3 regions of the Mycobacterium sp. DL genome follow, and region 2 is predicted to be linked to each of the others. Evidence: predicted binding sites of a transcription regulator. Region 2 holds the regulator's gene; each other region holds the start of a gene.

Region 1 (9,177 bases), on a different replicon from region 2:
GGGTAGCGCTGATTGGCTCCCACGCCGGCGGCATCCCCGCGGTGATGAAGTCCATCGAGACCCTGCTGCACACAGACGCGCTGACCGTCAGCGGCAAGACCGTCGCCGACAACCTGCCCTCCGGCATCTCCACCGCCGCAGACGTCATCGCCACCATCGATGCCCCGTTCCAGCCGCCGCAGGGCCTGGCCGTGGTGCGCGGCAACCTGGCGCCCACCGGCGCAGTGATCAAGTGCAGCGCGGCCACCCCTGCCCTGCTGGTGCACCAGGGGCCCGCCGTGGTGTTCGACGACATGCGCGACATGATGGCCCGCTTCGACGACCCCGACCTGGACGTCACCGCGGATTCCGTGCTGGTGCTGCGTAATGCCGGCCCGCGCGGTGCCCCCGGCATGCCTGAGTGGGGCCAGCTGCCCATCCCCAGCAAGCTGCTGCGCCAGGGCGTCACCGACATGGTGCGGATCTCCGATGCCCGGATGAGCGGAACCGCCTACGGCACGTGTGTTCTGCACGTCAGCCCCGAGTCGGCCGCGGGCGGTCCGCTGGGCCTGGTCCGCGACGGCGACATCATCGCGCTGAACGCCCACGCCGGCACGCTGGACCTACTGGTTCCCGACGACGAACTGGCCACCCGCCAGGCGCCACCCCCGCGCCATCGACAGCGTCGTGGCTACGCGGCCATGTACGTCGACCGTGTCCTGCAGGCCGACCGGGGGTGCGATTTCGACTTTCTGGTCGGCCGCTCCGAGCAGCCCGAAAACGAGCCGGACGCCATTTTCGACGGCTGGGTGGGGGGCTGGTGAGTTAGCGGCTTCTTGGCGATCCCGCCCTGGTCAACGGCCTGATCGACGCTTTCCCAACGCGGACCCAACAGCCTCGCGTGTACCGTCGACACCATGACCCAGGCACCTGCCTCACCTCCGCTGCACATGCAGCGTGTCGACTTCGACCCCATCCCCACCCTCGGCGAGATCCGCGAGACCGAGGGGGTGCGCACCGTCATCAACGCTTTCGGCATGCCGGTGTACCTGGTGACCCGCCACGACGACATCAAGACGGTGCTCTCCGATCCGGAGCGGTTCTCCAATGAGCGCCCGCCAGGGTTCGTCGTACCCGGGGCACCCGAGGTGTCCGAGGAAGAACAACGCGCCGCCCAGTCCGGCAACCTGCTGGGCCTGGACCCACCCAGGCACACCCGGTTGCGCCGCATGCTCACCGGCGAGTTCACCGGCCGCCGGATGAAGCGCCTGGAGCCACGGATCACCGAGATCGTGACCCAGCATCTGGACGCCATGGAAAAGGCCGGTCCACCAAGTGATCTCGTCACCGACTTCGCATTGCCCATCCCGTCACTGGTGATCTGCGAGTTGCTGGGCGTGCCGTATGACGACCGCGACGATTTCCAGCACCGCACCAGCCGCCAGCTCGACCTGTCGATCCCGATCGAGGAACGCTTCGAGCTGCAGCGCGCCGGGCGTGCCTACATGCAGGCGCTGGTGGCCGGCGCACGTCGCTCACCCGGTGACGATATGCTCGGAATGCTGGTGCGCGAGCATGGATCCGAGCTCACCGACGACGAGCTGGTGGGCATCTGCAGCCTGCTACTGGTGGCCGGTCACGAGACCACCTCCAACATGCTCGGCCTCGGCACCCTGGCGTTGCTGCAGCACCCGGATCAGCTGGCCCTGGTGCGCAACGACCCCGATGCCGTGGGCCCGGCGGTGGAGGAGCTGCTGCGCTGGCTGTCGATCGTGCATTCGGGCATCCCCCGCATCACCACCAACGACGTGGAGATCGCCGGGGTGCAGATTCCCGCGCACCAGCTGGTGGTCGTCTCACTACCGTCGGGCAACCGCGACCCGAGCTTCATCGACAACCCGGAGGTATTCGACGTCCGCCGCGGCGCCATGGGACATCTGGCGTTCGGCCACGGTGTCCATCACTGCCTGGGCGCACCGCTGGCCCGGATGGAGATGAAGATCGCGTTTCCGGCTCTGTTGCAACGCTTTCCGACCCTGCGCCTCGACGAATCCTTCGACGACGTGGCCTTCCGGTCCTTCCACTTCATCTACGGGCTGCAGTCGCTGCAGGTGGCCTGGTGAGGGTGCGCGCCGACCGCGACGTCTGCATCGGCGCCGGGGTCTGTGTGATGAACAGCGAGGCGGTCTTCGACCAGGACGACGACGGGATCGTGGTGCTGCTGGTCGAGGATGTGCCCCCAGCCGAGCAGGACAACGCGCGAAAAGCCGTGCAGCTCTGCCCCTCCGGAGCGCTGAACATCGTCGAGTGAACGGGCGTTGACACTGCACCCACCGTGACAAAGTGCGAGTGACAGTCACGCTGGTTGCAGTCTCGATGAAGTACCAAAAACCCTGTGTCACTTGGGCATCTGACGTCACATGGCGCGGATTTTTGTCGGTGGTCGCACGTATGTTCGAGGCATGGGTAGCTCAGCCGTCGCAGACCGGGAGGCGATGCTGGCTGCCCTGGCGCAGATCGAAACCCTGACCGCGCAGATGAATCGCCTGTCGATCGACGCGTTCACCGATGTCGAGTTGTTGGATGTGCAGCAGCGTCTTGAAGCTATCGCCCGCGCGCAGCCGGTCCTCGATCATCGGGTGTATCAGCGGATCACCTCCCAGAGCTCACCGATATCCCTGGGCGCCAAGAATTACTCGGCAGTGCTGTCGCAGCGGCTGCGGATCTCCAGCTCGGAGGCGCGTCGGCGGTTGGACGAGGCGGCGTTGTTGGGGCCGCGGACCTCGCTGACCGGTGAACCGCTGGCGCCCTCCATGCCCACGTTCGCGCGTGGTCAGGCCCAGGGGTTGATCGGCGCCGAGCGCATCAAGCATGTGCGGTGGTTCTTTCGTGAGCTGCCCGGGTTCGTGGATTTTCAGACCCGGGAGAACGCCGAAGTCCAGTTGGCCCAGCATGCCTGCGAACTCGGACCCGCCGAGTTCCGCACCGCCGCCGCGCACATGCTCTACCTGCTGAACCAGGACGGCGAGCTCTCCGATGAGGACCGCCAAGCCCTGGCTTATATCCGGGTCGGCAAGCAACGCCCCGATGGGATGCGGCCCTTCGAAGGACTCCTGACTCCGGAGGCGTGGGCCACCTTAGAGCCGTTGATGGAGCGCAACGCCGCCCCGGGGATGTGCAACCCCGCTGACGAGCACCCCTGCCTCGACGGCGAACCCACCGACGAGCAGATACGCAACGACACCCGCACCACGGGCAAACGCAACCACGACGCGCTGCTGGCCCTGTGCAAACGCATGCTCACCACGCAGCCGACGGGGACCATCAACGGCCTGCCCGCGAATGTCGTGATCACGGTGAGTCTGACTGATCTGGAGAAGGGCACCGGCCACGGCCTGACCGCCGGCGGCACGAGGCTGCCGATCGCCGACGTGCTCAAGTTCGCCGCCCACTCCCGCCCGTGGCTGGCGCTGTTCGACGGCAAGGGCCTGCCCCTGCACCTGGGCCGGGCCCGCCGGACCGCCACCCTGGCTCAGCGGCTGATGCTGCTGGCCAAACACCGCGGCTGCACCATGCCCGGCTGCAGCGCGAGTGCCTACCGCTCCCAGGTGCATCACGCCAACCAAGACTGGAAGGACGGCGGGCGCACCGACATCGAGGACCTGACGTTGGCGTGCGGGCCGAACAATCGCATGGTGGAGACCGCCGGCTGGACCACAAGGAACCGCCCCACAGACGGCGTCACCGAATGGATTCCGCCCCCCGAGCTGGACTGCGGCCAGTCCCGCACCAACAACCTCCACCACCCCGAACGGATCATCGACCACGACGATCCGTAGGCGGACAAGACCCAAACCTGCTCGCCGACAGCGGGAATCAGTCGCCGTCGCGGTGCAGGTCGATCAGCCCGGCCTTGCTCAGCGCGAGCACGCTGACGATCAGCACCCAGACCGGGAACGCCAGCGTCAGCCACACCGTCACGTCACTGGCCACCAACAGCGTCAGCGCCACCACGTAGGTGAAGATCACCAGCCCCCGCGACACCAGGCCGGTCTTGAGCCAGATGGTGGCCAGCGACATCATGAACACCGCTGCCATTCGCAGGGCGTAGGTCTTCGACAGCGCGATCAGCAGTGCCTGACCGAACACGTGCACATCGGCTCCGTAGTCGGCGCCGCGGCTGGCCACCAACGCCACCCCCACGGCAGACGACACGAAGATCATCGCGAGGAACAGCAGCCCACTGCCCAGGAAGACCGAGGCGAAGAACTTGTCCTCGAACCTGCCCAATCCGTCGCGCACCACTCCGATGAACCACAGGAAGCAGATGCCGGCGAACGGCATCAGCACCGCCGCCGCGCGCACCTTGCCCTCCGAACCCTCCACCCACTGCGCGCCCGGCTGGGCGCCTTCGGGAAGCGCGGTGTGGATCAGCGCGATCGCGACGCCGAACAGCACGGCGAACAACACGCCCGGCCAGGCCAGCCGCGCGTGGGGTGGACAGCCGGCGCACATCGCGCTCGGGACGTTCGGTGGTCACGTGATCATGGTGCCGCCGAAACTGCGCGGGGTGCGGGATTTCAGGGTAAAACGCCGCACTGCCTGCAGTCTCGGCGCCGACCCGTCAGGGCTGGCCGGCGAGCAGACGCACCATCAACCCGTTGGCCTCGGCGAGCACATTGCCGTCGGGGTCGCGCAGCTCGGCGTTGACGAACGCCTTACGGCCGTCGGTCTCCCGGATCCAGCCGCGCGCGGTCAGCGTGGTGTCGATGGGCGTGACCTTGCGGTAGTCGACGTGCAGGAAGGCGGTGCGGCTGATCGGCCGGCCCGCGGCGTGGATCACCATGCCGAACACCGAATCGAACAGCAGCGGCACCATGGTGAAGTTCGACAACCAGAAACTCATCGAATACACCCGAGCCGCCGGCTGCCGCGACACCCTGCACTACGAGCACAAACGCCCCCACGCTGACGCGCTGCTGGCCATCCCCGACGCCATCGCCTGGTGCTGGGCCAAAGGCGGGCACTGGCGCAAGCTCATCAACCCCGCCGTCACGGTCACCCGCGACGTGTGACCAGGCCCCAAAAATCGCGAAGCCCGAGCGCCACGGTCGTCCGGCCGGGTCTCGGGCTCACTTCCTGAAGCTCAACGCAACAGGCACCACCTATGATAGCCCACACTGCGCTGCCCTGATACCCACACTGCGCCGGGGTCACCGGGCGGGTTGCCCGAACTCCGCGATGACCTCGGCAACGGCCTCGTCGTAGGTCAGCACGCCGCGCTCGATTCGATCGAGGAGATCACGCGCGCCCGGCGAAACCTCGTGGCCGGCCAGCCCGCTCGCCGCCACAGCGACGGACACCGCCTCGCCCTGGGTGGGCGAACGCCTGGGCGTGTTCAACTCCAGTACTCCGGTATCCGCTCCAGCCTTTCGCGGTAGGCCGGGTCAGTCAGCTCCGCCAGATGCACATCCGCCGCGTCTCTGTCTCGCCATTGGCGGGCGCGGGCGGTCGCCTCCGCCACCCAATCGCTGAGCACCGGCCCGACCCCAGGTGTCGCCCGCTGCAATGTCGCCCGGTGCAATGTTGTGGCCGCCGCGGTGGCGCTTTCGGTGATCAGGTCGCGGCGCTGCTGCGCCAACTCGCGGACACCGTCCGCCTGGCGGGTCCACACCTTCATCCCCTGGAGCACGGCGATATCGCCGTGGCCCTCGCGCTGCTGGAGCATCCGCTCTGCACGCTCTCTGCTCTGCACAAGCTCCTCGGCCTCCTCGACGCCGACCACCTCCAGCGCCGCACACCACCAAGCCCGCAGCGCCTGGCCTGCACTCACCTCCCCCGCGCGGGCTGGTTCCCACGCCCACCAGGCCTCGGCGTCGTTGTCGGCCAGGTCACGCAGTGCCAACAGCACCTTTTCGCCTGCCTCCTGGCTCGGCCCCACCGGCTCGGCGGTAGCCGCAGCCGCGGCCGCCGTTCGCCGCACAGCGATTACGTCAAAGCCGGGCAGCCCCGGACCCAGGCGAGGTATCTCCACTGGTATTGGAGCCGGGCGAGGTATCACCGGACCCACCCGGGGCCAACCCTGCCCCGGCGACACCGCCCGGATATGGCGCGCCGCATCGCCCCGCCACCAGTCCGGGTCGCCTGCGCGGGCTACCCGCAGCGCCGCAGCGGTCCGGTCCGCCCACATCACCCGCCAGTCCTCTTCGAGTTCGCCGTCACGGGCAGCTTCCAGCAGCGCCCACAACACCGCCCGCCCGGTTTTGTGCCAGGCCCACTCCTTCAGGCTGCTCATCGGCGCTGCCCCGGTTCGAGCACCGCGAGGGCCTGGTTTAACGCTCCGTCGACGGCATGCCCGAACCCGGCGGCCCAGCCGCAGTAGGCGACATCGGGCAACGACACCGGCTGGTCCCGCCAGCATCCCAACATTTCAACGATCAGCGCTGACCGGTAAAAGTGCCGGTAGAACCCGCGCTGGGCCTCGGACACATCAGACTCGTCGGCGTCCAGCACCCCATCCGGGTGCAGCACGCCGCGCTCCGCGACGTGCTTATGGTGGGCATCCCAGTCGACAGGCTGGCCCGCGCCCAGCCGCTCCACCACCTCACGCCGGTCGTAGGGGTCCACCAGCGGCGGGGTCATCGGCGGTCGATCCGCCTCCACAGCCTTGGCCTCGTCCAGCACCGTCTGCGCGACCGCCTCGGCCACCCGCCGCCACATCGCCTCACCCAGCACCAGCTGCGTCTTGGCCCAGATATCCGGTGCCACCGCCTCCAAGCGATGCCGGTAGCCACCACCAGCCGTTGGCGCCTCACCCGGCGATCGGCGGATATCGGCGTCACGCACCGCCTCAAACTCGCCCACCCACTCCCGTGGCTGTTGCACCCCCAGCTCCGAGCTCACCAGCGCGCGCGGCCGAACATCGGTCACCCGCGCCAGCTCCTCGGCGTGCGCCGCCAGCAGCTTCGCCGCAGCACGGACCCCGACGAACCGGTGCGCCCAGTCGATCGGCAGTGCGTGGTCATAGACCGCCAACGTCGCCGAGGCCGGGATCACCACACCGGGCGGCACATAGGCACCGTCGCCAACCGTCGAGGCGATCGCCACCACCTGACCGGTCGGCAACGCCAGCACCGACACCGCCCACTCCACCCAGCCGCCGTTCAGCAACTCCTTCCGCACTTCGGTACCGCGCACCAGACCATCGAGAATCCGCCGCGCCAACACCAGCTCCGCACTCGGCAGCGGCTCGCCCGCCGCCACAGCACCAGCCGCCGCACCAGACCCAGAACTCGACGCCACAACCGGCGGCCCACCAGCGCTCTGCTGCGGCGGCGCTGACGTGCCTGGCGGCTGAGCCGAGGTCGGCAACGTCGCCGCACTCGGTGCCGGAGCACCACCACCGCCACCGGGCGGCACATACGGCATCAGACCACCCCCACCACCGCCGCCAGGAGGAACCGGTGCCATACCGCCGCCGCCGGCCGGGGCCGGTGCACCCGGCGCGGCCGGTGCCGGGGTCGGCGCGCCCCCTCCCTGAGCAGGAACCACCGGAACCTGCCCACCACCGGGCGACGCCGCCGCCGAAGAAGGATGCGGGCCGGCGAACTTCTCCAACGATGGTGTCGGAGACACCGCGCCCGAAGCGCCCATACCCGACGCCAAACCCGACTGGAAACTACTCGCCGCACTCGACAAATTCGGATTACTCGACAGCGCCTCCGACATCGACGACGCCGGAGCCGTCGCCGCATCCTTCAACGAACTCCCGCTCAACGGATTCAAACCGGTCGGCATTTGCGGCGGCCGTACCGAGCCCACGCCGCCCATGCCCGAGCCCACCCCGCTGCCCGCATTGCCCATCTGGGGTATAGCTGTAGGCGACGTGACGGGACTGGCCAGGGGCGTCACGGGTCGCTCGACCTCGCCAGCTACTGGCGCTGGTGCGTCCGCAAACTCGTTGCCGGTGGCTGTGTGATCCACCTCGACCACTTCGTCAGCGACTCTCGCTTGGTCACCCTGGAGGTGTTCATCCCCGGCCCCCTTGGCGTCGCTTACCGTGTCCGCCGCCGACCCCAAGTCGCGGTCGGCTTTCTCTCGCGGCTCGTCCACGGCAGATTCGTTTTCGGTGGTTGTTGGCCCTGCCTGTGTTCCGTCACGCGGGCTGTCCTCGCCCGGCATAGGGGTCGGTGGCGGGGTCGCGGCGATGTCTCCCAGTGCGACGGACTGTGCTGTTGCCGCTTCTGTTTTGTATGGGGCAACAGAGAACGGTGTCTTGGCCGTTTGTGCTGCCTCCCAAGCCTTTTGAGCGGCATCCCCGATGCGCGTTAGGTCTGTTTTCAGCCCGACCACCGTGCTCTTGTAGGACTCCCCGGTAACGGCTTTCGAACCGAGATGATCCGCCACGGCGTAGGCATGATTCATCATCTCGGTGAGCCGTTCGACCCGCGCATCGCCGGCCTGCCCCTGCAAGAGGTTTGGACTCTCGGACCGTTTGCGTTTGAGCGTGTCGCCGTAGTCGGACAACCGCTGCTCAGCGGCCCGGTGCTCATCGACCACACGCTGAATGTCGTTCTCGGAGATGCTCGGCCAGAACTCACCGATCGCCATCGCGGCGGCCACACCCGGCGGACGCTGAATATCACCAGCGCCGCCACCGCTGACACCTACCCCGCCCGCCCCTGCCTCGGCCGCGGTGTTGGCACCGTCGGCGATGAGCGCCTGCGCCTCGACCTGGATGTTGTTGGCTGACTGTCCCGATGCTGCGGGCATTTCTATTGCCTCCGTTGGGTGTTCGGGCTGTGCGCACAATGCACGACAGACTCAGCCGAGACCACAAATCTTCCACACACGGTCACTCGCTGCGTTCTCCTCTGCTGCGCTGTGCGGTCGCGGTTCAGCCAGCCCACGCGTGCGGACGGGTGCGTACGCGGCCATCCGTGCGTAGTAGACCGACACCAGTTCTGCCACCGCTTCTCGAATCTGGGGACTCGCGCTGGGGAACTCATGCAGAGCCGTCTCTAACGCGCCCACACCGGGCAGCAGTTCGGCCGCGTTCTTGTCCTTTCTCGGCATCGCGCTGTTGATGGTGGCGTAGCGCGTGCACAGCCCGACGTCCTGGGCGTGGGTGTCGCCGCTGGCTGATGCACCTGCATCATTTGCGGGCTGAACAGCCTGCGCGGCGGCATCGGGCGATGA
Region 2 (11,009 bases):
CGTCCACTGACGCAAAGTGAACGCACGCGGTACTTTCGCAGGACTTTTCGAAGCCAGGTTTCGAAAGGATCTGTTGGAGGAAACTTTGTCGCCGACCGCGGGGAGGACGAATGATCCGGCAGCCGATGCTGCGCTTACGTGTGGTCGGTCGCGCGACGATCGGGGTGCTGGGAGTCGCTGCGGCGCTCCTGCTGGCTCCCGTCGCGGCCGCGCAGCCTGAGATCGAGGCGAACGACGCGATCACCGCTGCCTGGCAGGCCAACGGCGGTGACGCCGGTCCGCTGGGCCCCAAGTCAGGCGACGTGTATCCGGCCGGTGCCGGCTTCGCGCAGAACTTCGCCTCGGGCAAGATGTTCTTCACGCCGGCAACGGGTGCCCGGTTCATGCAGGGCGCGATTCTGGAGAAGTACGAAGCACTCGGTGGCCCTGCGGACAGCGATCTGGGCTTTCCCAAGATCGACGAGGGGCCCGGCCGTGCCCCGAACAGCCGGAACAGCACGTTCGACGCGGCGGACAACCCGGTGATCTTCTGGACCCCCGAAACGGGTGCCCGGGTGGTTCGCGGGCCGATCAACGCGGCGTGGGACAGGCTCGGCGGGTCGTCCGGGGTGCTCGGCGTGCCCGCAGAAGATCCGACCTACGACGGCGCGGTGGTGACCCAGGCGTTCACCGGCGGTGAGCTCTCCTATGACTCCCGGGCCAAGACGTTCACCACGGTCCCACCCGACCTCGCGGGCCAGCTGACGGATCTGACCGTTCCTGACGATCCGGTGTCGGCGATCAACGCCGCACGCCGGGCTGCGGGAGGACCGCTGGGTCCTCTCGGTGCCGCAGAAGGGGAGCCGTACCCGATCGGGGCCGACGGCCTCGGTCAGGATTTTGTGAACGGCAAGATCTTCTACAGTCCCCAGACCGGTGCGAACGTCGTGACCGGTCAGGTGCTGGCCAAGTACGAGAGTGTCGGCGGCCCGGAGGGTGACCTCGGCTTCCCGGTCACCAGCGAGGTCGACGGCGGGGTCGCTCCGGCGAGCCGGATGAGTGCCTTCGCCGCCGACGACAAGCCGGTGATCTTCTGGACACCCGACCACGGTGCGGTGATCGTCCGGGGCCCGATGGCCGCCGCGTGGGAGAAGCTCGGCGGCGCCACCGGCGAGTTGGGTGCGCCCGTGGCAGACCAGACCGACAACGGCGGGGTGATCACCCAGCGTTTCAGCGGTGGAGCCATCTCGTGGAACTCGGACACCAAGCGGTTCAGCACCGAACCCGCCAATCTCGCGTCGCAGTTGGCCGACCTCGAGGTGCCCGAACAACAAGCGCCGCAGTCGACCACACCGGCGTCGAACACCGACGCCGAGGGGATGCAGTGGACATGGTGGTGGCTGCTCGCAGTCATCCCGGTGTTGCTGCTGGCGGGCCTGGTGGCCTTCGCGGTCATGCGCAACCGCCGGCGTGGGGGCGACGACGATGACCTGTTCGGTCCGCCGGCCGGTGGTGCGGCCGATGACGGTCGCGGCTACGAGCCGGCACTGGCGGGCGCGGGCCGTCAGGACGAGGACGGTCGCGAGGACACCCTGTTCGGTGATCGTTATGCACGAGAGGGGCTGGGATCGCTGTCTTCCGGGTCTCCGGCGGCGCCGACTGCGTCCGACGAGCTTCCTCCTGCTCCGCTGAGCTTCTGGGGTGCGCCGGTGCCGGCCGAGACACCAGCCGAGACGGATGAGGACGAGTTCGACGACCTTGCCCTCGAGCAGGACGACCCGGACTCGGTGGACACCGCACCGACACGAGTCCCGACGGCCACCGACATCGCCTTCTCCGAGGGCGCCGAGGGCTCAGAGGATCAGACCGACACCACACCCGACGAGGAGGGGCCGGTCGAGTCTGAACCGGAGCCTTTCGCCGCGTTCGAGCCGGAGCCTTTCGCCGCGCTCGACCGAGACCCGTTGACCGACACCGGCCGCCACGCCAGGATCGATTTCGACGAACCGGCACCCTCGGCCACGGCTCTGCGACTGCCTCTCGATGATCCACACGAAATCCCCGAGGGATATCCGATCAAGGCCGACACCGCGTCGGGCCTGTACTGGGTGCCGGACAGTGCCGACTACGACGAGGCCCCCGTCGAGATCTGGTTTGCCAGTGAGGAAATGGCACGCACGAACGGATTCGTGCGCGGGGACTAGCGTCCGGGATTGCGTCAGATCTTGCGGATCACGGTGACGACCTTGCCAAGGATGGCTGCGTCGTTGCCGGGGATCGGGTCGAACGCGGGGTTGTGAGGCATCAGCCACACCTGGCCCCGCGTTCGCTTGAACGTCTTCACGGTGGCTTCCCCGTCGATCAGCGCCGCGACGATGTCGCCGTTGTCGGCGACGTTCTGCTGTCTGACGACCACCCAGTCGCCGTCGCAGATCGCTGCGTCGACCATCGATTCGCCGACTACTTTGAGCAGGAAGAGCGACCCTTCGCCGACGAGCTCGCGCGGTAGCGGGAACACGTCTTCGATGGCCTCCTCGGCCAGGATGGGACCGCCGGCGGCGATGCGCCCGAGGACGGGCACGAAGGTCGGTTCCGGCAATGCGTCGGAACCGGCGACGTCCGTGGTCACGATGGGTGCGCCACCCTCCTCGGGGCTGCGCACGTCCACCGCGCGGGGGCGGTTGGGGTCGCGCCGGAGAAACCCTTTGCGCTCGAGCGTCCGCAGTTGATGTGCGACCGACGACGTGGACGTCAACCCGACCGCATCTCCGATCTCTCTGATGCTCGGCGGGTATCCGCGGGTTGTCACCGATGCGCGGATGACATCGAGGATCGTGCGCTGCCGGTCGGTGAGTCCTGATTCGCGGTCACGCCGTGCGTCGACGATGGCCGTGGTGTCGCTGCTGTCATCGCTCATGGGGCCGAATGTAACGCGGACGGCACCAAGAATCAAACATGTGTTCGACGCGTGTCGGTCCGGGGTGGCATGTCGGTGGGTTGCTCTAGCGTTCGCAACAGTTCGATCACATGTTCTATCCATCGAACACATGATCGAGTACCGTTCGAACACAAGAGCGAACAACCAGCCGGACCGAAAGGGCAGACAGATGACGATCCTCCACACTCGCGAGGCCTGGACCGCGTTCGACGACGACTTCCGGCGTGTCGAACGCCGGTGCGCGGTGGTCGAGGGCGGGCGCACTCGACCGGCGGACGCCTCGCGCAGGGTGCGGCCCGGCGGCGCTGCGGTCCGCTACCGCGGCACCGGCGTGCTGGTATCCCGGGCATCACATCGTCGGCGTCCGATCACCCCGGCAACCACCGTGATTCTGGCGCTCATCGCCGGGGCGATCACCCTGTGGCTGGGGCTGGTCGCACAGTTGGGCGGTGTGGTCGGTAGCGAGGCCGAGATTCCCGGCCGCCTGGCGGTGGTGCAGGTGAAGTCAGGGGAGTCGCTTCAGCACATCGCCCAGCGGGTGGCGCCCGATGCGCCCGTCGGAGATGTCGTCGAGCGGATCCGTGAACTGAACGAACTCCAGACCGCGTCGCTGGCCGCCGGGCAGACGCTCATCGCGCCCGTCGGCTGAACAATGGCTGCCGAGCCGCCAAACGCCCTGCTGTCCAAGCGCTCTGAGGAACCGTGACGTGAGGTACGCGCCAATCGGCCCGGCGTTGAGCTACCCGTGGGCCACGCAGGTACGCTCGAAGACGTTCGAGGCGGTTCTCTGTCGGTGCGGCGAAGGAGCGGTGATGCACTGTCCGTTCTGCCGTAACCCCGATTCGCGTGTGGTCGATTCCCGCGAGACCGATGAGGGTCAGGCGATCCGCCGACGTCGGTCGTGCCCCGAGTGCGGGCGACGATTCACGACCGTCGAGACCGCGGTTCTGGCCGTGGTGAAACGCAGCGGGGTCACCGAGCCGTTCAGCCGGGACAAGGTCATCAAAGGTGTCCGGCGGTCCTGCCAGGGCCGACAGGTTGATGACGATGCGCTCAACCTGCTCGCCCAACAGGTCGAGGACGCGGTGCGGGCGACCGGATCGCCGGAAGTGCCCAGTCACGAAGTGGGCCTGGCGATTCTCGGGCCGCTTCGTGAGCTCGACGAGGTGGCCTATCTGCGGTTCGCGTCGGTGTACCGCTCGTTCTCGTCGGCCGAGGACTTCGAACGTGAGATTCAGGCGTTGCGTGCGCACCGCGAGGCGCCGGTCGAGGGCGAGCCCGCTCAGTCGATCTGACGCGTTCCGTCGTCGGCTACCCGCCCCGCCACCTGCACCCACCCTTCAGCAGACCAGGTGGTCTGGATGATCGACCCCTGTCCCTGCACGATGGTGAGGTCACGGCTGAGGTGCTCGGTGATGCGGACCGCTGCCGCGCCGGTCGCCTCATCTTCGGGAATCCCGAGGTGGGGGGCGAACATCCTCGATCTGATCGTGTCCGCCGGTTCGTCCAGCCAGGCCCACAGGTAGAGCTCGACCTCGTCGGGGTAGTCGTCCGGGTCCGCGGCGAACAGTTCGTCGACGCTGCCGAGTTGGTAGATCGAGAAGTCCGGCGCCCACTCGGCACGGGCGCTGACCGACGTCAGGTCCCCGGAGTACGTCACCTGCACGATGCCGGCGGGAACCTGCAAGGTTTTCACCGGTGTGCCTCGGTGGTCAAGCCACCAGGACGCGCCCACCGTCGGGTGTCCGGCGAAGGGGAGTTCCGTGGTGGGCGTGTGGATATGAGCATGTGCGGTATGGGTACCCGTTTCCGGCAGAGAGACGAATATCGTTTCGCTGTAACCCAATTCGGCAGCGATGCGCTGCCGATCCGCTGGGTCCACGGTGGCCGCGTCCATCACGCCCAGGGGGTTGCCGAATCTGCCGTCTCGGTCGGTGAACACGCGCAGCACTGTCACGTCGATGGCCATGAGCCGATGCTACGTGTGGGCACGTCGGCCGGCCGAGAAACGGCTGCGGTGGGGTTGCTAGGTTGCGCTGCGCTCGTCGGCGCCCATGGCGTCCAGCACCGCGACCCGAGTGTCCACCGGGCCTGAGATGGCGCCCTCCCGGATGCCCGCCCGCAGCAGACCGCGTAGGTAATCCTGGTCGTAGACCGCAGGTTCGGTGGAGTCGATGAACTTCTGCACGATCTCGACGAATCGGTCCGGGTCGTCGTGGAACGGGAAGTGCCCGGAGCCTTCGAAGATCTCCAGCTGCGAGCCCGGCATCGCCGCGTGCGCCATCTCCGCATGGCTGACCGGGATGACCGAATCGCTGCCGCCCCAGATCAGTTGCACCGGAACGGATTGTGTCAGATAACACCGATCGAGCATGGTCACCACCTGGCCGCGCCAATCGACCACCGCGCGCAGTGTTCGCGCAAACGCAGACGACGCCGTCGGTTCGGGAAGGTCGGCCAGGATGCGCAGCATGTCGGGGATGTCGCGGCCCACTCCGGTTGTCCCGAACAGCGCACCACCCATCCGGCCGATGACCTGCAAGGCGGGCAACACCAGGGGGAGTCGTAGCAGGGCGAGCGCCTCGCTGCCCAGCGGCAGCGACGCGATCCGCAGTGCCACGTTGACTTCCTTGGTGACCCCGCCCGCCCCGACGAGGATGAGTCGGTCGACCAGTTGCGGGAACTGGTAGGCGAACTGCATGGCCACGCCGCCGCCGAGAGAGTGGCCGACCACCGTGGCGCTGTCGATGTCCAGGACGCTGAGCAGGTCACGCAGTCCGTTGGCGTAGGCGGCCACGGAGTAGTCGGCGCGCGGCTTGTCGGACTTGCCGTGGCCGAGTAGGTCGGGCGCGATGACAGTGAACCGTTGCGCGAGCTTGGCCTGCACAGTGTCCCACGTGGTGGAGTTGTCACCGATGCCGTGGATGAGCACGATGGCCGGACCCGAGCCGGCGACCCGGAATGCCCGGCGGTAGCCGTGGATCGTCCGGTACTCCAGCGTGGGAGTGAGTTCCCGCACGGTACGCAGGTTCGGTTTGCGTTCGGTCATCACACAAACCCGAGGGTCACGGTCATATCGCCCACTTCGTCGTCGGGACGGATAGCAGCTACTTCGGCCAGGGCCGATCAGTGGGATCGTCCCCGTCCTTCCTGTCGTCATCACCGGCCTGTTGGGCGAGGAAACGCTCGAACTCGGCGCCGAGCTCGTCACCGCTGGGCAGATCCTCGTCGTGCGCCAGAAGAGACCGGTTCTCCTGAGCGGCAACGAACGCATCGTACTGGCGCTCAAGAGCCTCCACCACTTGAGCGACCTCCGGGCTCGCCGCCACCTGCTCGTTGATCTTGTCGTGGACCTCGGCAGCGGACTGCGCGAGCGCGGCCGTCGGGATCTGCAGCGACCCGCTCCGGGCAACCTCCGACAGCAGCGTCTCGGCGGCGGACGGATAGTCGGTCTGGGCCAGGTAGTGCGGGATGTGCACGGTGAACCCGACGACCTCGTGGCCGTGCTGGGCCATCCGGAACTCCAGCAGGTTCGACACGCTGCCGGGGACCTGCACCTCACCGACCCACGGCTGGTGGTCGGTGATGAGCTCCTTGTCGTTGGAGTGCGCGGTCAGGGTGATCGGACGGGTGTGGGGCACCGCCATCGGAATGGCGCCGAGCCCGATGACGCGGCGCACCCCGAGCCGCTCGGTCAGCAGTCGGACGGCGGTGATGAAGCGCTCCCACCGCAGGTCCGGCTCGAGGCCGGCGAGCAGCAGGAACGGCGTCCCGACGCTGTCGTGCAGCGCGTAGAGATTCAGCTCGGGCTCGTCGTAGTGGGTGAAGTGGTCGGTCTTGAACGTCATCAGCGGCCGACGGGACCGGTAGTCGAGCAACTCGTCGATGGCGAACGACGCCACCAACTCGGTGTCGAGAGTGTTCTTGAGGTGCTCGGCAGCCAGCTTGATCGCTCGTCCGGCGTCGGAGAAGCCCTCGAGTGCATGGATCAGCACCGGGCCGCGGCCGTCGGCAGCGGCGAGCTGCGGAGCGGGGAACTCGAGTTCGTACATGCCGGTCTGCTCGGGTTGGTACTGCTGACCGGGTTCGTCTGGGCTTTCAGCCATCTCTCGCCTCCTCTTCGCGGTGCACCGCAACAGTGATGTCGTCGGCACCGTGAACATCCAGTGTCTCGCACGTGGGGATCTTCGCCACGGCGGTATGCCCGGCGTCACCCATTTGTTCGAACGCGAACACCTCGATGTGACATTCCATGCGACCGGGTCGACGCCCCCGGGGCGCGGCGGGGTGCCGTTGCGACGCGGAGAAGCCTCAGGACCGGAACTGGTGCAGCGCGCGCAGCTTGTTCATCACGTCCAGCGCTGCGACCTTGTAGGCCTCCGAGAACGTGGGGTAGTTGAACACCGCGTCCACGAGGTATTCGACGGTGCCGCCGCAGCCCATCACGGCCTGGCCGATGTGCACCATCTCGGTGGCGTTGGTGCCGAAGATGTGGACGCCCAGCAGGCGCAGATCCTCGGTCGAGACCAGCAGTTTGAGCATCCCGTAGGAATCGCCGGCGATCTGGCCGCGCGCCAGCTCGCGGTAGCGGGACACTCCGACCTCGTAGGGCACCGACTCCTTGGTCAGGTCCACCTCGGTGGCACCGACGTAGGACACCTCGGGAATCGAGTAGATACCGATGGGTTGGAGTTCGGTCATGCCCTTACACGGCTCGCCGAACGCGTGATACGCGGCCAACCTGCCCTGGTCCATCGACGTCGCGGCCAGGGCCGGGAAGCCGATCACATCGCCGACGGCGTAGATGTGGTCGACCTTTGTCTGGTAGTTGTCGTCGACGAAGATCCGGCCCCGGTTGTCGGCTTCCAGACCGGCGTTCGGGAGATCGAGGTGCTCGGTCTGGCCCTGACGGCCCGCCGAGTACATCACGGTCTCGGCGGGGATCTGCTTGCCGCTGGCCAACGTCGTGACGGTGCCGGATGCGCCGACGTCGACTGCGGTGACCTCCTCGCCGAACCGGAACGTCACGGCCTGGTCGCGCAGGTGGAACTTCAGCGCCTCGATGATCTCCGGATCGCAGAACTCCAGCATGTTGCTGCGCTTCTCGACGACGGTGACCTTGGTACCCAGCGCGGCGAACATCGACGCGTACTCGATGCCGATGACGCCTGCGCCGACAACGACCATCGAGCCGGGAATGGTCTTGAGGTCGAGGATTCCGTCGGAGTCCAGGACCCGGTCCTCGTCGAACTCCACGCCGGAGGGACGGGCAGGCTTGGTGCCGGTGGCGATCACGATGTGGCGGCCGCTCACGGTGACACGTTCGGCGCGGTTGGGATCGTCGACGTGGATGGTGTGCTCGTCGAGGAACCGGGCGTGACCGACATAGAGCTCGATGCGGTTGCGCATCAGCTGCGAGCGCACGACGTCGATCTCCTTGCCGATGACGTGCTGCGTGCGCGCGAGAAGGTCGGCCGGGGTGATCTTGTCCTTGACGCGGTAGCTGGCACCGTAGAGCTCGCGCTGATTCATGCCGGTGAGGTAGACGACGGCCTCGCGCAGCGTCTTCGACGGGATCGTGCCGGTGTTGACGCACACCCCACCGAGCATCAGCCCGCGCTCGATGACGGCGACGGACTTGCCGAGCTTCGCCGCGGCGATGGCCGCTTTCTGCCCGCCCGGGCCGGACCCGATCACGACGAGGTCGTATTCCTGCGTGGAACCCATGGCACACACATCTACGCCCGTTGACCCCGACTCCCGTGACACCGATGTCAACTCCAGGTGAACAGCTGCCGGAGGGCTGTGGCCATTGATCCCCAATGGCGATTCCATCCACAGTTCAGGGCCATCGGATCGGCGTCGAGGGCAACTCGTCGGCAGCTGTTGCGAGGTTTGCGTCATGCCCACCACACATCGTCCCGATTCCCCGCTCGACCGACCCGGCGAGCTGATCGCCGCGCTACCCGCTGTGCTCGGCTTCGTGCCCGAGAAGTCGCTGGTGCTCGTCACCGCTGCGCACGGCGAGATGGGCGCTGTGATGCGTGCCGATCTCTGCGCTGAGGTGGATGGCGACTCGCTCGGTCACTTCGCAGAGTTGGCGGCTGCGTCCAGAGCAGAGGTCGCGATCGCGGTGATCGTCGACGGCGAGGGCGCTTCGTGCCGGATGTGTGCCGACGAATATCGCGAACTGGCCCACGACCTGGCCGTCGAGCTCGCGAGGTGGGATGTCGAGCTTCTGGCCGCGCACGTGGTCGACAAGGTCGCAGCGGGCGGGCGATGGTTTTGCGCTGACGGATGCGGGAGTTCCGGTGTGGTCGAGGATCCGGCGGCGTCGCCGATCGCGGTGGCGGCGGTGCTCGACGGCCGCCGCCTCTACACGCGCCGCTCCGAGCTCGTCGCGGTCGTCGCACCCACCGACCCCGACCGCGGCGCTGTGCTGGCGGGGGCGATCGGGCAAGTCGGTGAGGTCGCAGCAGATCGTCCGGATTCGCAGGTGCGAAGTGACATCGAGCATGCGTTCGCGTGCGCTGAGCAGATCGGTGCGGGTGGTCCGCTCGCCGATGACCAGTTGGTCCGCTTGGCGCTGTCGCTGACGGATCCGAGGGTGCGCGACACCCTCTATGCCCTCGCAGTCGGCGAGCACGCGGGAGCGGCCGAGTCTCTCTGGGCTGATCTGGCGCGCCGCCTGCCGGAACCGTGGCGGGTGGAAGCGCTTGTGCTGTTGGCTTTTTCAGCGTATGCGCGTGGTGATGGACCGCTTGCGGGCATATCGCTGGAAGCTGCGCTGCGATGTGCCCCCTGGCACCGGATGGCCGGCATGCTCGACTCCGCGTTGCAGTCGGGGATGCGTCCCGAGCGGATCCGGGAGCTGGCGCGTACCGGCTATCGACTCGCCGAACAACTCGGTGTGCGGCTGCCGCCGAGGCAGCGGTTCGGCCGCCGGGCGGGGTAGGCCGGTCAGACCTTCTCGACCTTGACGGTGTGGGCCATCTCGTGCGGCAGCTCGACCTGCTCGTGGCCGGGGATGACGATCACGACGCCGCCGTGGTTGTTCACCTCGACCGTCACCCGCGCATTGGGCACCACACCGGCGTCCTTGAGCCTGGCGATCAGATCAGCGTCGCCTTGGACGTGCTCGGTCAGCTGACGCACCACCACCGCAACCGGCATACCGGCGGGCAACTCGGTCAGCCGGACGAGGTTGATGGTTTCGTTGATCAGCTGATCGCCGTATCCGAGCTCTGACAGACCAGGAATCGGATTTCCGAACGGAGATGTGGTGGGGTTGTTGAGCACCTGGACGAGCCGGCGCTCGACGTCCTCGCTCATCACGTGCTCCCAGCGGCAGGCCTCGGCGTGCACTTCTTCCCACGGCAGGCCGATGACATCCACGAGGAGTCGCTCGGCCAGACGGTGCTTGCGCATCACCGAGACTGCCAGTGACCTGCCTTTGTCGGTGAGTTCGAGGTGACGGTCTCCCGCCACGTGCAGCAACCCGTCGCGCTCCATCCGCGACACGGTCTGACTCACGGTGGGTCCACTCTGATCGAGACGTTCCGCGATCCGCGCCCTCAGCGGGATGACGCCCTCTTCCTCGAGGTCGTAAATGGTTCGCAGGTACATCTCGGTGGTATCGACCAGATCGTTCATTCGCACACCCTCCGTCTGACGAGAGTCTACCGGTCTGCCCGCGTGAACAGCGGTGCTTCATCAGGCGACACGGGCCACACCCCCGTGCGTCAGAAAGCCCGCCGGGGGGACCGGCGGGCTTTCTTCTCGGGGGATCAGCTCAGCTGGCGTAGGACCGCAACCGGTCGGCACGCTCACCGTTGCGCAGCTTCGACATGACCTCGCGCTCGATCTGGCGGACGCGCTCCCGGGACAGCCCGAACAGCTTGCCGATCTGATCCAGCGTGCGGGGCTGGCCGTCGTCGAGCCCGAAACGAAGCCGGATGACCTGCTGTTCGCGCTCGTCGAGAGTGGTCAGCACGTACCGGATGTCGGTGTGCAGCAGTTCGGAGATCACTGCGTTCTCCGCCGACATCGCGTTCTCGTCTTCGATGAAGTCGCCCAGCGGCGCTTCTTCATC
Region 3 (11,009 bases), 110 kb from region 2:
GCTGGGTGACATCTTCGATGTCGACGTGCCGGTCGGGGTGATCGTCAGCCCCGCCTCCGATCTGCAGACGCTGGCCACCTACATCCAGACCGAGCGGCAACCGGGCAGCGCGAGGCCGACCTTCGCCTCCGTCCACGGGCGCGACGCGCCCCGCGCGCACGCCGGCGATCTGACGCTCGACAAGTTCGTCGACTCCCAGACCCTGGCAGACGCCCCGTCACTGCCGGGCCCGAGCGCCGAGATCCGCACCGTCCTGCTGACCGGGGCGACCGGGTTCCTCGGCCGCTACCTCGCGCTGGAGTGGCTGGAGCGGATGCATCTGGTCGGCGGCACCGTGGTGTGCCTCGTCCGCGCGAAAGACGATGCCGCGGCGCGTGATCGGCTCGACAGGACCTTTGACAGCGGCGATCCGAAACTGCTCGAACACTACCGGGAGCTCGCGGCCGACCATCTGGAAGTCATCGCCGGCGACAAGGGCGAAGCCGACCTCGGGCTCGACCCCCGCACATGGCGGCGGCTGGCCGACACCGTCGATCTCATCGTCGACCCGGCAGCCCTGGTCAACCACGTGCTGCCCTACAGCCAGCTGTTCGGCCCCAATGCGCTGGGCACCGCAGAGCTGATCCGCCTCGCGCTGACCACGAGGCAGAAGCCGTTCGTCTACGTGTCGACCATCGGCGTCGGCGCCGGGATCGAGCCCGGCGGGTTCACCGAAGACGGCGACATCCGGGCGATCAGCGCGACACGAAGCGTCGACGACAGTTATGCGAACGGCTACTCGAACAGCAAGTGGGCCGGCGAGGTGCTGTTACGGGAGGCACACGACCTGTGCGGGTTGCCGGTCTCGGTGTTCCGCTGCGACATGATCCTGGCGGACACGACCTACGCGGGCCAGCTCAACCTGCCCGACATGTTCACCCGGCTGATACTCAGCCTCGTCGCCACCGGCGTCGCACCCGGGTCGTTCTACGCACTCGACGCCTCCGGTCACCGCCCACGTGCGCACTACGACGGTCTCCCGGTGGAATTCATCGCCGAGGCGATCTCCACGCTGGGCTCTCACGTGATGGACGGATTCGAGACTTTCCACGTGATGAACCCCTACGACGACGGGATCGGACTCGACGAATTCGTCGACTGGCTCATCGATGCCGGATATCCACTCCAGCGCGTCGGCGACTACGCCGGGTGGCTGCAGCGCTTCACGATGGCGGTCCACGCGCTACCCGATCGTCAGCGTCAAGCCTCGCTCCTGCCGCTGCTGCACAACTACCAGCGGCCGGAAACACCGATCCGCGGCTCGATCGCGCCGACGGAGAGGTTCCGCACCGCAGTACAGGACGCCAAAATCGGTCCGGACAAGGACATTCCGCATGTGACACGAGAGGTGATCGTCAAGTACGTCACCGATCTGCAGTTGCTCGGACTGCTGTGAGCTCGGATCGGCGACTCTAGGCGGAAATCAACTCGACGATGATCGTTCGGATGTCGTCGGCGGTCAGGCCGCAGTCGTCGACATCGAACGCGACGAGGTCGGACACCAGATCGTCGCCCGGCCGTACGCACCGATCGGCCACCATCACATCGATGTACGCACCGAGTACATCGGTGTGGTGGTGGCCTTCGGTGTGGTGGTGGTCGTGGTCGCGCCGGTCCATCCAGTGCGATACTTGCCACCAGTCACGCACCGGCACGCCGAGGGCGGCACAGAGGTCACGGACACGCGGACCGAGAACGATGCCGGCCACGTCATCGGCATGGTGTTCGGCCAGTCGGGCCGTCACAAGCTCCCACAGCCGCTGCGAATGCAGTATCGCGGTCATCTCAGCTTCCTGATCGTGGTCGAGAGCCCAGCCCCGAATGCAGAAGTTAGCCAGACTACTCAAACCACGCTAGCGGCCCGACGCGCCTCACCCGGCACGCCGGCGCGGTGAGATCGACCACAGGGAAGATCCCGATCGTCACCCCTCGAGGTGCACGACCGGGACTCCCCTGTCACAGGGTCAGCGATCGACCAGCTTGCGGTCGCTGCCACCACCGCGGAACATGTTGCGCCAGCCGCGGCGTCGAGCGGGCCTCTCATCAGCGGTCACCGGCGGGGCCGCGGTCCCGGTGACAGGCTGCGAGCCGGTGCTCGAGGCGGGGACGACAACAGGCTGTTCGCCGGTCGAGGTCACCGCGGCGTGCTCGTCGACGACGACGGGCCGCTGGGCGTACTCGACATCGCGGACACTGCGCACCGACAAACGGCCCAGTGCAAGCGCTCCGAGGAACACGATGACGGCGCCGAGGCCGTAGAAGTAGGTCAGCTCCAGCCACACCTGCTTGGTTTCGTTGGCCGCGACCGGCGAACCGACGCTTCCCAGACCGAGCGGGCCGGCCAGGGCACGGCCCACCACGAACCAGGCGCCCGCGGCGACGGTCAGCCAACTGCCGAGCATCGCTGTCGCGCGGTTGCGCGAAGCCAGCATCAGCAGGCCGCCGACCACCGTGACCGCTCCGGGAAGCACCTCCAGCCAGCCTCGGCCGTTCGTCCACGCCCAGGGCTGATCGGGACTGAACGCGAAGTCGAAGTACGGACCGACGAACGGGACGAGCGCACCCCACAGGCCGAGCAGTATCAGGAGGAAGCCGCTGGCGGCACCGCGGCTGCGCTTGATCTTCAGCCGGCCCCCGTGCGGGCGTTCCGTGTCGTTCATTGTGCCTCCTCGGTCGTGGTGTGCGGGGTACCCGAGCACCCGTCGACCAAACGGCAACGTACGGATGGTTACCGGGTTGAGACCGGGCTACCGTGCGCAGCGCGGGTAGCCTCAGCGCACCTGGTCGACGATTGTGACGACGGCGTCCGCCACTGCCTGCGGTTGATAGAGCATCATGTTGTGCCCGCTGCCCTCGACGACGACGTTGCCGGTGCCCAACGCGGCGGCGAGCATGCTGTTGGCCTGGTGGATCTGAGCCTGCGTGTAGTTCTCGGGCGTGAGCTGTTCGGGCGGCGGGAACCGATCGGCGCTGAGGACGACCGCCGGCACCCGGGGAAGCGTCGGCGCAGCCTCGATCGCCGCGAAAGCGTCCTCGAACCAGACGCTCTCGCTTGGCGCGCGCCCCTCGCGGCCACTGACGTAGAAGGCGTCGTTCTGCGCCGGGCTCCCGATCGAGGGCAGGAACTCCGATGTGGGTTCGACGAACACCAGCCCCGACACCCGGTCGGGATGCTGCCGCGCAAGCAGATCGAGCACGAGGCCGCCGTACGAGTGGGCGACGAACACGAACGGACCCGTCAGGCCCGCGGCGGCGATCAACGCAATGACGTCGTCGACGTCCTGCTGCAGGTGGTGGGGCTGCGGCACCGGCGTGGACCGCTGCCCTCCGTCGGGGCGGGTGTCGGGCCGGTCATAGGCGCAGACCCGCGTCGTCTGCGCGACGGTCGGCTGGGCCGCCTCGGGACTGGCAATCAAAGACGCCCGCTCGATGTCGTCGTACGGCGACGACCACGTCGGATCGTCAGGTGGGACGACGTAATTCCAGGCCTCGGCGTAGCTACCCATGCCGGGGATGATGAACACCGTCGGCGAGCCCGACCCCTGGCAGTCCAGGAACAACGCGCGTCCCTCACCGATATCGACCGCACCCGGGACCGCGGCGCCCGGATCGGCAGTGCTGCGGGCACACCCCACAGCGACCACGAGCACCGCTGTCAACACGCCGAACCGGCGCCAGATCACGCTGGTGAGGCTACGCCGCCAGCCCTGTCTCTGACCCTCTTCTCATCAACGTCATTCGAACAAGCCGGTCTGCCCAAGACCCGGCACCCCACTGGGCGGCGTCATACCGAGGTGGGTCCAGGCCTGTGCGGTCGCGACACGCCCGCGCGGAGTGCGCGCGATCATCCCGGCGCGCACCAGGAACGGCTCGCACACCTCCTCGACGGTGGCGGCTTCCTCCCCGACCGCGACCGCGAGCGTCGACACCCCCACCGGGCCGCCCGCGAAGCTGCGCGTCAGCGCCGAGAGCACCGCACGGTCGAGACGGTCGAGGCCCAACTCGTCGACGTCGTACACGGCCAGTGCGTACTTGGCGATGTCGCGGGTGATGATGCCGTCGGCACGCACCTCGGCGTAGTCGCGCACCCGTCGCAGTAACCGGTTGGCGATGCGCGGGGTGCCCCGGGAACGGCGGGCGATCTCGGATCCGGCGTCCGAGCCCAGCTCGATGCCGAGGATGCCTGCCGAGCGCGCCAGCACCCGCTCCAGTTCGGCGGGCTCGTAGAAGTCCATGTGCGCGGTGAACCCGAACCGGTCACGCAGCGGGCCGGTCAGCGCGCCCGATCGGGTGGTAGCGCCGACCAGCGTGAACGGCGCGACCTCCAACGGGATCGACGTGGCGCCCGGACCCTTCCCGACCACGACGTCGACGCGGAAGTCCTCCATCGCCAGGTAGAGCATCTCCTCGGCGGGACGCGCGATCCGGTGGATCTCGTCGATGAACAGCACGTCGTGCTCGACGAGGTTGGACAGCATCGCCGCCAGATCCCCGGCGCGCTCCAGCGCGGGTCCGGACGTGACGCGCAGCGAGGTGCCGAGTTCGGCGGCGATGATCATCGCCAACGAGGTCTTCCCCAGACCCGGCGGCCCGGACAGCAGGATGTGGTCGGGAGTGCCGCCGCGGTTCTTGGCACCCTCGAGTACCAGCTGCAGCTGCTCGCGGACGCGCGGCTGACCGATGAACTCACCCAGCGAGCGCGGCCGCAGGCTGGCGTCGATGTCACCCTCGCCGACCGTCAGCGCCGCGGACACCTCACGGTCGGTGGTGTCCTCGTGCTCTTCCTCGTCGAATCGACCCATCACTTCCTGCCCAGCATCGACAACGCCGATCGCAACGCGCTCGACTGGGTGGCGTCGGGTTCGTCGGCGAGGACCTTGTCGGTGGCTTCCTCGGCTTGCTTGAGCGCGAACCCGAGCCCGACGAGCGCTTCCACAACCGGGCCGCGGACGCTGTGCCCACCGACCGCGGTGAAGCCGGTCGAGGTCACCACCCCCACCTTGTCCCGCAGCGTCAGCACCAACAGCTCCGCGGTCTTCTTGCCCACCTTGGGAATTCGGGTCAGTGCCGTGACGTCACCGTCGCCGATCGCCTGCCGCAGCGTGGGGCCGTCGTACATCGCGAGCGCACCGAGTGCGATGCTCGGCCCGATCCCCGACACCCCGATCAGCGTCAGGAACAGGTTGCGGGCGTCGGCATCGGCGAAGCCGTACAACGTCATCGAGTCCTCGCGGACGATCATCGCGGTGATGAGCCGGGCTTCGTCGCCGCGACGCAGGGCGGCCAGCGTTGCGGGGGTCGCCATTACCTTGTAGCCGACACCGGCCGCCTCGATGACCACATGGTCGAGGGCGATGTCGAGGACCTCACCCCGAACGGCGGCGATCACGTCGCGCTCCGAGACATCCGGCCCGGCACCGACTTCGCCTCCGTCTTCGCCGCTTTGAGGGTGGCCTGATATTTGCGCCGCTGCGCTTCGGCCATGGCCTCTGCCTCCGCCATCCGGGCGATCATCGGTGCCCGCCAGCAGTGACAGATCGCCAGCGCCAGGGCGTCGGCAGCATCCGCCGGCGTCGGCTTCTGTTGCAGCGTGAGGATTCTGGTGACCATCTCGGTGACCTGAGATTTACCGGCACGGCCGTTGCCGGTGACGGCGGCCTTGACCTCACTGGGCGTGTGGAAGTGGACGTCGATGTCGCGGCGGGCCGCGGCCAGCGCGATCACCCCGGCAGCCTGGGCGGTGCCCATCGCCGTGGAGGCATTCTGATGGGCGAACACCCGCTCGATCGCGATCACGTCGGGTCGGTGGGTGTCCATCCAGTGTTCGACGGCATCGCTGATCGACAGCAGACGGTGTGCCAGCGGTTGTTCAGCCGGGGTGCGCACGACGTCGACGTCGAGTGCGATCACCTGTCGGCCCTTGCCGCTCTGGATGACCGACAGCCCACACCGCGTCAAGCCGGGATCGACTCCCATCACCCGCACGCCAGCCCCTTCGTCAGAACATTTGTTCGAGAGCTTAGCTTCTGCCTGCGACAGCGACGGGCAGGGACACGCGGCCATCGCGGCGCGACGGAGTTCCCGATCCGTCAGTGGAGCTCGGTGGCGGTCTGCTCCACGTCCCGTCGGTCGCCGTCGTCGCCCTGCCCGCGTGCCTGAGCCGAGTCGGCCAATTCCCTGATCCGTTCACCGGACCTGCGCCAACCGCGTACCCGCTCGCGGTCGACCTCCACACCGTCGCGCTCGATCACGATCGTCCACGGCATCCCCAGCCATTTCGCCACCAGCCAGAACGGCCACAGCGCCATGAACGGGAGCATGACGAGCAGGATCACCATGTCCAGCGTCGCGAAACCGGTCTCCCACGGGATCGCCCGCCACCACCAGCGACGCACGATCCATGTGGTGCCGTCGAGATCTTTCACCTTCGCCATGACCGCACCGCTTCCGATCTGGCCGGGTCGCCTCAGTCCTCGTCGAGGGCGGCGGCGACCTCGTCGGGGATTTCGATGTTGGTGTAGACGTCCTGCACGTCGTCGCTGTCTTCGAGCGCATCGATCAACTTGAGAACCTTGCGGGCCCCCTCGACGTCGACCGGCACCGACACCGACGGCTGGAATCCCGCGTCGGCTGAGTCGTAGTCGATGCCCGCGTCCTGCAACGCGGTTCGCACTGCAACCAGATCGGTTGGCTCACAGACGATTTCGAAGCCATCGCCGAGATCGGTGACATCCTCGGCGCCGGCTTCGAGCACCGCGGTCAGTACGTCGTCCTCGGAGAGGCCGTTCTTCTCGAGCGTGATCACACCCTTGCGGGAGAAAAGGTAGGACACCGATCCGGGGTCGGCCATGTTGCCGCCGTTGCGGGTCATCGCCACGCGGACCTCACCGGCAGCGCGGTTGCGGTTGTCGGTCAGGCATTCGATCAGGACCGCGACACCGTTGGGGCCGTAACCCTCGTACATGATCGTCTGCCAATCCGCACCGCCCGCCTCTTCACCGGCGCCGCGCTTACGGGCGCGCTCGATGTTGTCGTTGGGCACCGACGTCTTCTTGGCCTTCTGAATGGCGTCGTACAGCGTCGGGTTGCCGGCAGGGTCACCCCCGCCCGTGCGGGCGGCCACCTCGATGTTCTTGATCAGCCGCGCGAACTCCTTGCCGCGGCGTGCGTCCTTGACGGCCTTCTGGTGCTTTGTGGTGGCCCACTTGGAATGGCCGCTCATGCGGAACTACCTCGCTCATCTCGATCGGTGGCAACCCGACGAGTCTACGTGGACCGCACCGCGCCGACGTCACGTTGGTGCCCTGAGATCGCGCGGAATGTGGTGCTGCGGGTTGGCCGAGACCGCATCGACGATCTCGTCGTCGCCGATCGGTCGGCGTCGTAGCGTGAGACCATGCCGCGCCACGAACGCCAGCTCAACGGCCCGCAGACCACGGGACGGCACTACCGGAATCTCAGCCGACCCCGGTACGGAATCCGACGCGTCGACAACGTCGCGGTGCCGATGCGCGACGGGGTCACCCTGCTCGCCGACATCCACCGTCCCGACACAAACGGGAGATTTCCGGCGCTCATCGCGGCGTCGCCTTATCCCCGTCAGATGCAGGACCTCGGCGCACCCGCCGGTTTCATCGAGGCGGGCGCCACCGACTTCTGGGTGCCGCGCGGCTACACGCACGTGATCGCCAATGTCCGAGGCACCGGCGGCTCCGGCGGTACGTTCGGCTTCTTCGACCCGCAGGAACGTCAAGACATGTACGACCTGGTCGAGTGGGCGGCGGCGCAGCCCTGGTGCGACGGCCACGTCGGCATGATCGGCATCAGCTACTTCGCGATGACCCAGTTGGAGGCGGCCGTCGAGCGCCCGCCGCACCTCGAGGCGATCTTTCCCGTGGCGGTGACCGCCGATCTCTACGACGCCGCCTCCCACCACGGCCTGGCCAGCGCCACCTTCATCACGCCGTTTCTGGCGATGATGGGGCTGACCTCGGATCGCAGCGACGCGTTCTGGCGGCGCAACCCGGTCATTGCGGCGGCGCGACGAATCCTCAACACCCCCAGGCTGCACCGCAAGTTCTCCACCATGAACGGCGAGGGGGCCGTCACGATGATGCGCGAGCTGCTCAAGTTGCCGCACAGTCCGCATCCCTGGGATGACCTGTGGCTGGAGACGATGGTCCGACATCCCCTGCGCGATGAGTGGTGGGAGGACCGCAACCTGCTGCCACTGCTGCGCAACATCGAAATACCGGTCTACCTCGGTTGCGATTGGGAGAACGTACCGCTACACCTGCCTTCGACGTTCACAGCCTGGGATGCCCTGGCGCACAACCCGAATGTGCGGATGGCGCTACTGGGACAGTTCGGTCTGACCTGGCCGTGGGAGAGCCTGCACACCGAGGCGCTCGCGTGGTACGACCACTGGCTCAAGGGCGTCGACACCGGGATCATGGATGGGCCGCCGATCCGCTACGTGCTGCCGGGCGCCGACGACTGGCGCACCAGCCTGAGCTGGCCTCCGGATGCACACCACCACCGACTGGCTTTGCGCGCCGACGGTGGACTCTCCGAGGTCGAAGGCCCGCCCGGGGCGCGCGAGTACCTCACTCTCGGCGCCGGACTCAACCGCGCCAAGGCCAGCCCGATCGATCCGCTGTCCATGCTTGCGTGGACATCGGAAGCACTGGCCGGGGATCTCGACGTCGCCGGCCCCATCGAACTGCGCCTGGTGGCGTCGGCAACCGCGATGGACACCGCCTGGATGGCGACGCTGCAAGAGGTGTCGCCCGACGGCGAGGTCGTCGACGTCACCGCCGGATGGCTTCGCGCGAGCCTGCGGTCGATCGACGAGGCCGCGAGCCGCGACGGCGCTCCGGCGCTGCCCTGCACCGGGGCCATCGCGGTCCCCGTCGGCGAACAAGTCGACTATCGAATCCCGTTGGTCACCAACGCCCGTCGCTTCTCGGCGGGCCACCGGATCCGTCTCGTACTCACCAGCGACGATCAGAATCGGGGCACTCCGGCGATCATGAACTTCCGCCATGCGAGCGTGGGAACCAGCAGCCTGAACACCATTCACTCGGCGTCGCGGCTTCTGCTGCCGGTACTGAACGGCGAAGAGGCAGGTGTTCTTTCGGTCACAGTGGACGAAAGCAAACTTACCGAGAAGTAAGATGCCGCCCATGACGTTTTCCCTCGACCTGTCCCCCGACCTGATCCACGTCCGGGACTGGGTGCACGAGTTCGCCGCCGACGTGATCCGGCCCGCGGCCGCGGAATGGGACGAACGCGAAGAGACGCCGTGGCCCATCATCCAGGAGGCCGCCAAAGTCGGCCTCTACTCGATGGAGTTGTTCGCCGAGCAGACCGCCGAACCTTCCGGGCTGGGCATGATCGTGGTCTTCGAGGAGATGTTCTGGGGTGATGCCGGCATCGCGCTGGCCATCCTCGGCACCGGCCTGGCCGCGGCCTCGGTGGCCGCGAACGGCACTCCCGAACAGGTCGGCGAGTGGGTCCCGCAGATGTTCGGCTCGATCGACGAACCCAAGGTCGCGGCGTTCTGCTCGTCAGAACCAGGCGCCGGCTCCGATGTCGGCGCGATCCTCACCCGCGCCCGGTACGACGAGGCCACCGACGAGTGGGTCCTCAACGGAACCAAGACATGGGCCACCAACGGCGGCATCGCCAACGTCCACGTGGTGGTCGCCTCCGTCTTCCCGGAGCTGGGCACCCGCGGTCAGGCGTCGTTCATCATCCCGCCGGGCACCAAGGGGCTGAGCCAGGGCCAGAAGTTCCTCAAGCACGGTATCCGCGCCTCCCACACCGCCGAGGTGGTGCTCGAGGACGTGCGCATCCCCGGCCGCCTCATCATCGGCGGCAAGGAGAAGTTCGACGCGCGCATCGCGAAGGTCCGCGACGGCAAGAAGGCCGCCGGGCAGGCCGCGATGGCGACCTTCGAGCGGACCAGGCCCACGGTCGGCGCGATGGCCGTCGGTGTAGCCAGAGGCGCCTACGAGTACGCCCGCGACTATGCCTGCGAGCGTGAGCAGTTCGGACGCAAGATCGGCGAGTTCCAGGCGGTCGCGTTCAAGCTGGCCGACATGAAAGCGCGCATCGACGCCGCCCGCATGCTGGTCTATCGCGCCGGCTGGATGGCCCGCAACGGCAAGGAGTTCACCTCGGCCGAGGGGTCGATGGCCAAGCTGGTGGCCAGCGAGACCGCCGTCTACGTCACCGACGAGGCGATCCAGATCCTCGGCGGCAACGGCTACACCCGCGATTACCCCGTGGAGCGGATGCACCGCGACGCCAAGATCTTCACCATCTTCGAGGGCACCAGCGAGATCCAGCGTCTGGTGATGGCACGCGCCATCACCGGCCTGCCGATCCGCTGAATTCACTGACGCACAAGTAGAATTCGCCGTGATGGCGGGTCACGCCCCTGTCACCACCCGCAATGGTGGCGTCAAGGCAACGACCCGCATGATCTTTTCCGCTCAGATGTTGGTTTCGTCGGGAAAATGGGGACGCAGAGCGGCGGCGAAGACGCGGTCGAGCATTCGATCGGGCAGGAACGGCAGCCAGCGGATCATCGCGGCTTCGCGGCCGACCGGGTACCGAGTCCGCGGCTTGCGCGTCGTCACCGCCTTGCCGATCACCTTGGCCGCGGCCTCAGCGGGCAGCCCTGACTTCGTGGACGACACAGCCTGTGCGTTCACGGCGTGCACCAGATCACCGTAGCGCCGGCTCTGTTCCGGCGTCATCGCCGACACCAGCTCGCCGGCGGTAGCGATCGCCCGGCCGAGCATTTCCGTGCGTACGGCGCCCGGTTCGATCACGACGACGCTGACACCGAACGCGGCGACTTCGCGTCGCAACGAGTCGCTGACGGCTTCGAGCGCGAATTTTGTTGCCGCGTAAGGACCGTAGGTGGCCATCGCGACCTTGCCGCCCACGGAGCTGATGTT

What was found. Region 2 encodes LexA, which represses DNA repair genes until DNA is damaged. Its sites were predicted from a motif close to CGAACANNTGTTCG; they were not measured.
Region 1: ABDC78_RS29720 (HNH endonuclease signature motif containing protein) is a predicted target of LexA. The motif match lies at 2,424-2,437, and genes of this name have one in related genera.
Region 3: ruvC (crossover junction endodeoxyribonuclease RuvC) is a predicted target of LexA. The motif match lies at 6,040-6,053, and genes of this name have one in related genera.

What each region holds. Positions count from the first base shown of each region.
Region 1 is NZ_CP155797.1:457-9,633, reverse strand. Features, by position in the region: gene ABDC78_RS29735 (dihydroxy-acid dehydratase) at 45-803, shown strand; gene ABDC78_RS29730 (cytochrome P450) at 897-2,102, shown strand; gene ABDC78_RS29725 ((4Fe-4S)-binding protein) at 2,099-2,290, shown strand; gene ABDC78_RS29720 (HNH endonuclease signature motif containing protein) at 2,442-3,818, shown strand; partial or broken gene ABDC78_RS29715 (hypothetical protein) at 3,856-4,483, opposite strand; partial or broken gene ABDC78_RS29710 (PaaI family thioesterase) at 4,604-4,858, opposite strand; gene ABDC78_RS29705 (hypothetical protein) at 4,857-5,054, shown strand; gene ABDC78_RS29700 (antitoxin VbhA family protein) at 5,193-5,342, opposite strand; gene ABDC78_RS29695 (hypothetical protein) at 5,378-6,274, opposite strand; gene ABDC78_RS29690 (hypothetical protein) at 6,271-8,751, opposite strand; gene ABDC78_RS29685 (hypothetical protein) at 8,803-9,177, opposite strand, start outside.
Region 2 is NZ_CP155796.1:2,459,151-2,470,159, forward strand. Features, by position in the region: gene ABDC78_RS11865 (hypothetical protein) at 111-2,183, shown strand; gene lexA (transcriptional repressor LexA) at 2,198-2,896, opposite strand; gene ABDC78_RS11875 (LysM peptidoglycan-binding domain-containing protein) at 3,087-3,566, shown strand; gene nrdR (transcriptional regulator NrdR) at 3,730-4,212, shown strand; gene ABDC78_RS11885 (PhzF family phenazine biosynthesis protein) at 4,200-4,886, opposite strand; gene ABDC78_RS11890 (alpha/beta hydrolase) at 4,944-5,966, opposite strand; gene ABDC78_RS11895 (PAC2 family protein) at 6,025-7,023, opposite strand; gene ABDC78_RS11900 (hypothetical protein) at 7,016-7,171, opposite strand; gene sthA (Si-specific NAD(P)(+) transhydrogenase) at 7,229-8,644, opposite strand; gene ABDC78_RS11910 (DUF4192 domain-containing protein) at 8,820-9,872, shown strand; gene ABDC78_RS11915 (metal-dependent transcriptional regulator) at 9,878-10,570, opposite strand; gene ABDC78_RS11920 (sigma-70 family RNA polymerase sigma factor) at 10,710-11,009, opposite strand, start outside.
Region 3 is NZ_CP155796.1:2,572,215-2,583,223, reverse strand. Features, by position in the region: gene car (carboxylic acid reductase) at 1-1,435, shown strand, start outside; gene ABDC78_RS12500 (hypothetical protein) at 1,452-1,823, opposite strand; gene ABDC78_RS12495 (hypothetical protein) at 2,004-2,699, opposite strand; gene ABDC78_RS12490 (alpha/beta hydrolase) at 2,811-3,722, opposite strand; gene ruvB (Holliday junction branch migration DNA helicase RuvB) at 3,774-4,841, opposite strand; gene ruvA (Holliday junction branch migration protein RuvA) at 4,841-5,428, opposite strand; gene ruvC (crossover junction endodeoxyribonuclease RuvC) at 5,425-6,024, opposite strand; gene ABDC78_RS12470 (hypothetical protein) at 6,129-6,473, opposite strand; gene ABDC78_RS12465 (YebC/PmpR family DNA-binding transcriptional regulator) at 6,506-7,261, opposite strand; gene ABDC78_RS12460 (hypothetical protein) at 7,289-7,426, shown strand; gene ABDC78_RS12455 (CocE/NonD family hydrolase) at 7,436-9,214, shown strand; gene ABDC78_RS12450 (acyl-CoA dehydrogenase family protein) at 9,225-10,436, shown strand; gene ABDC78_RS12445 (SDR family NAD(P)-dependent oxidoreductase) at 10,539-11,009, opposite strand, start outside.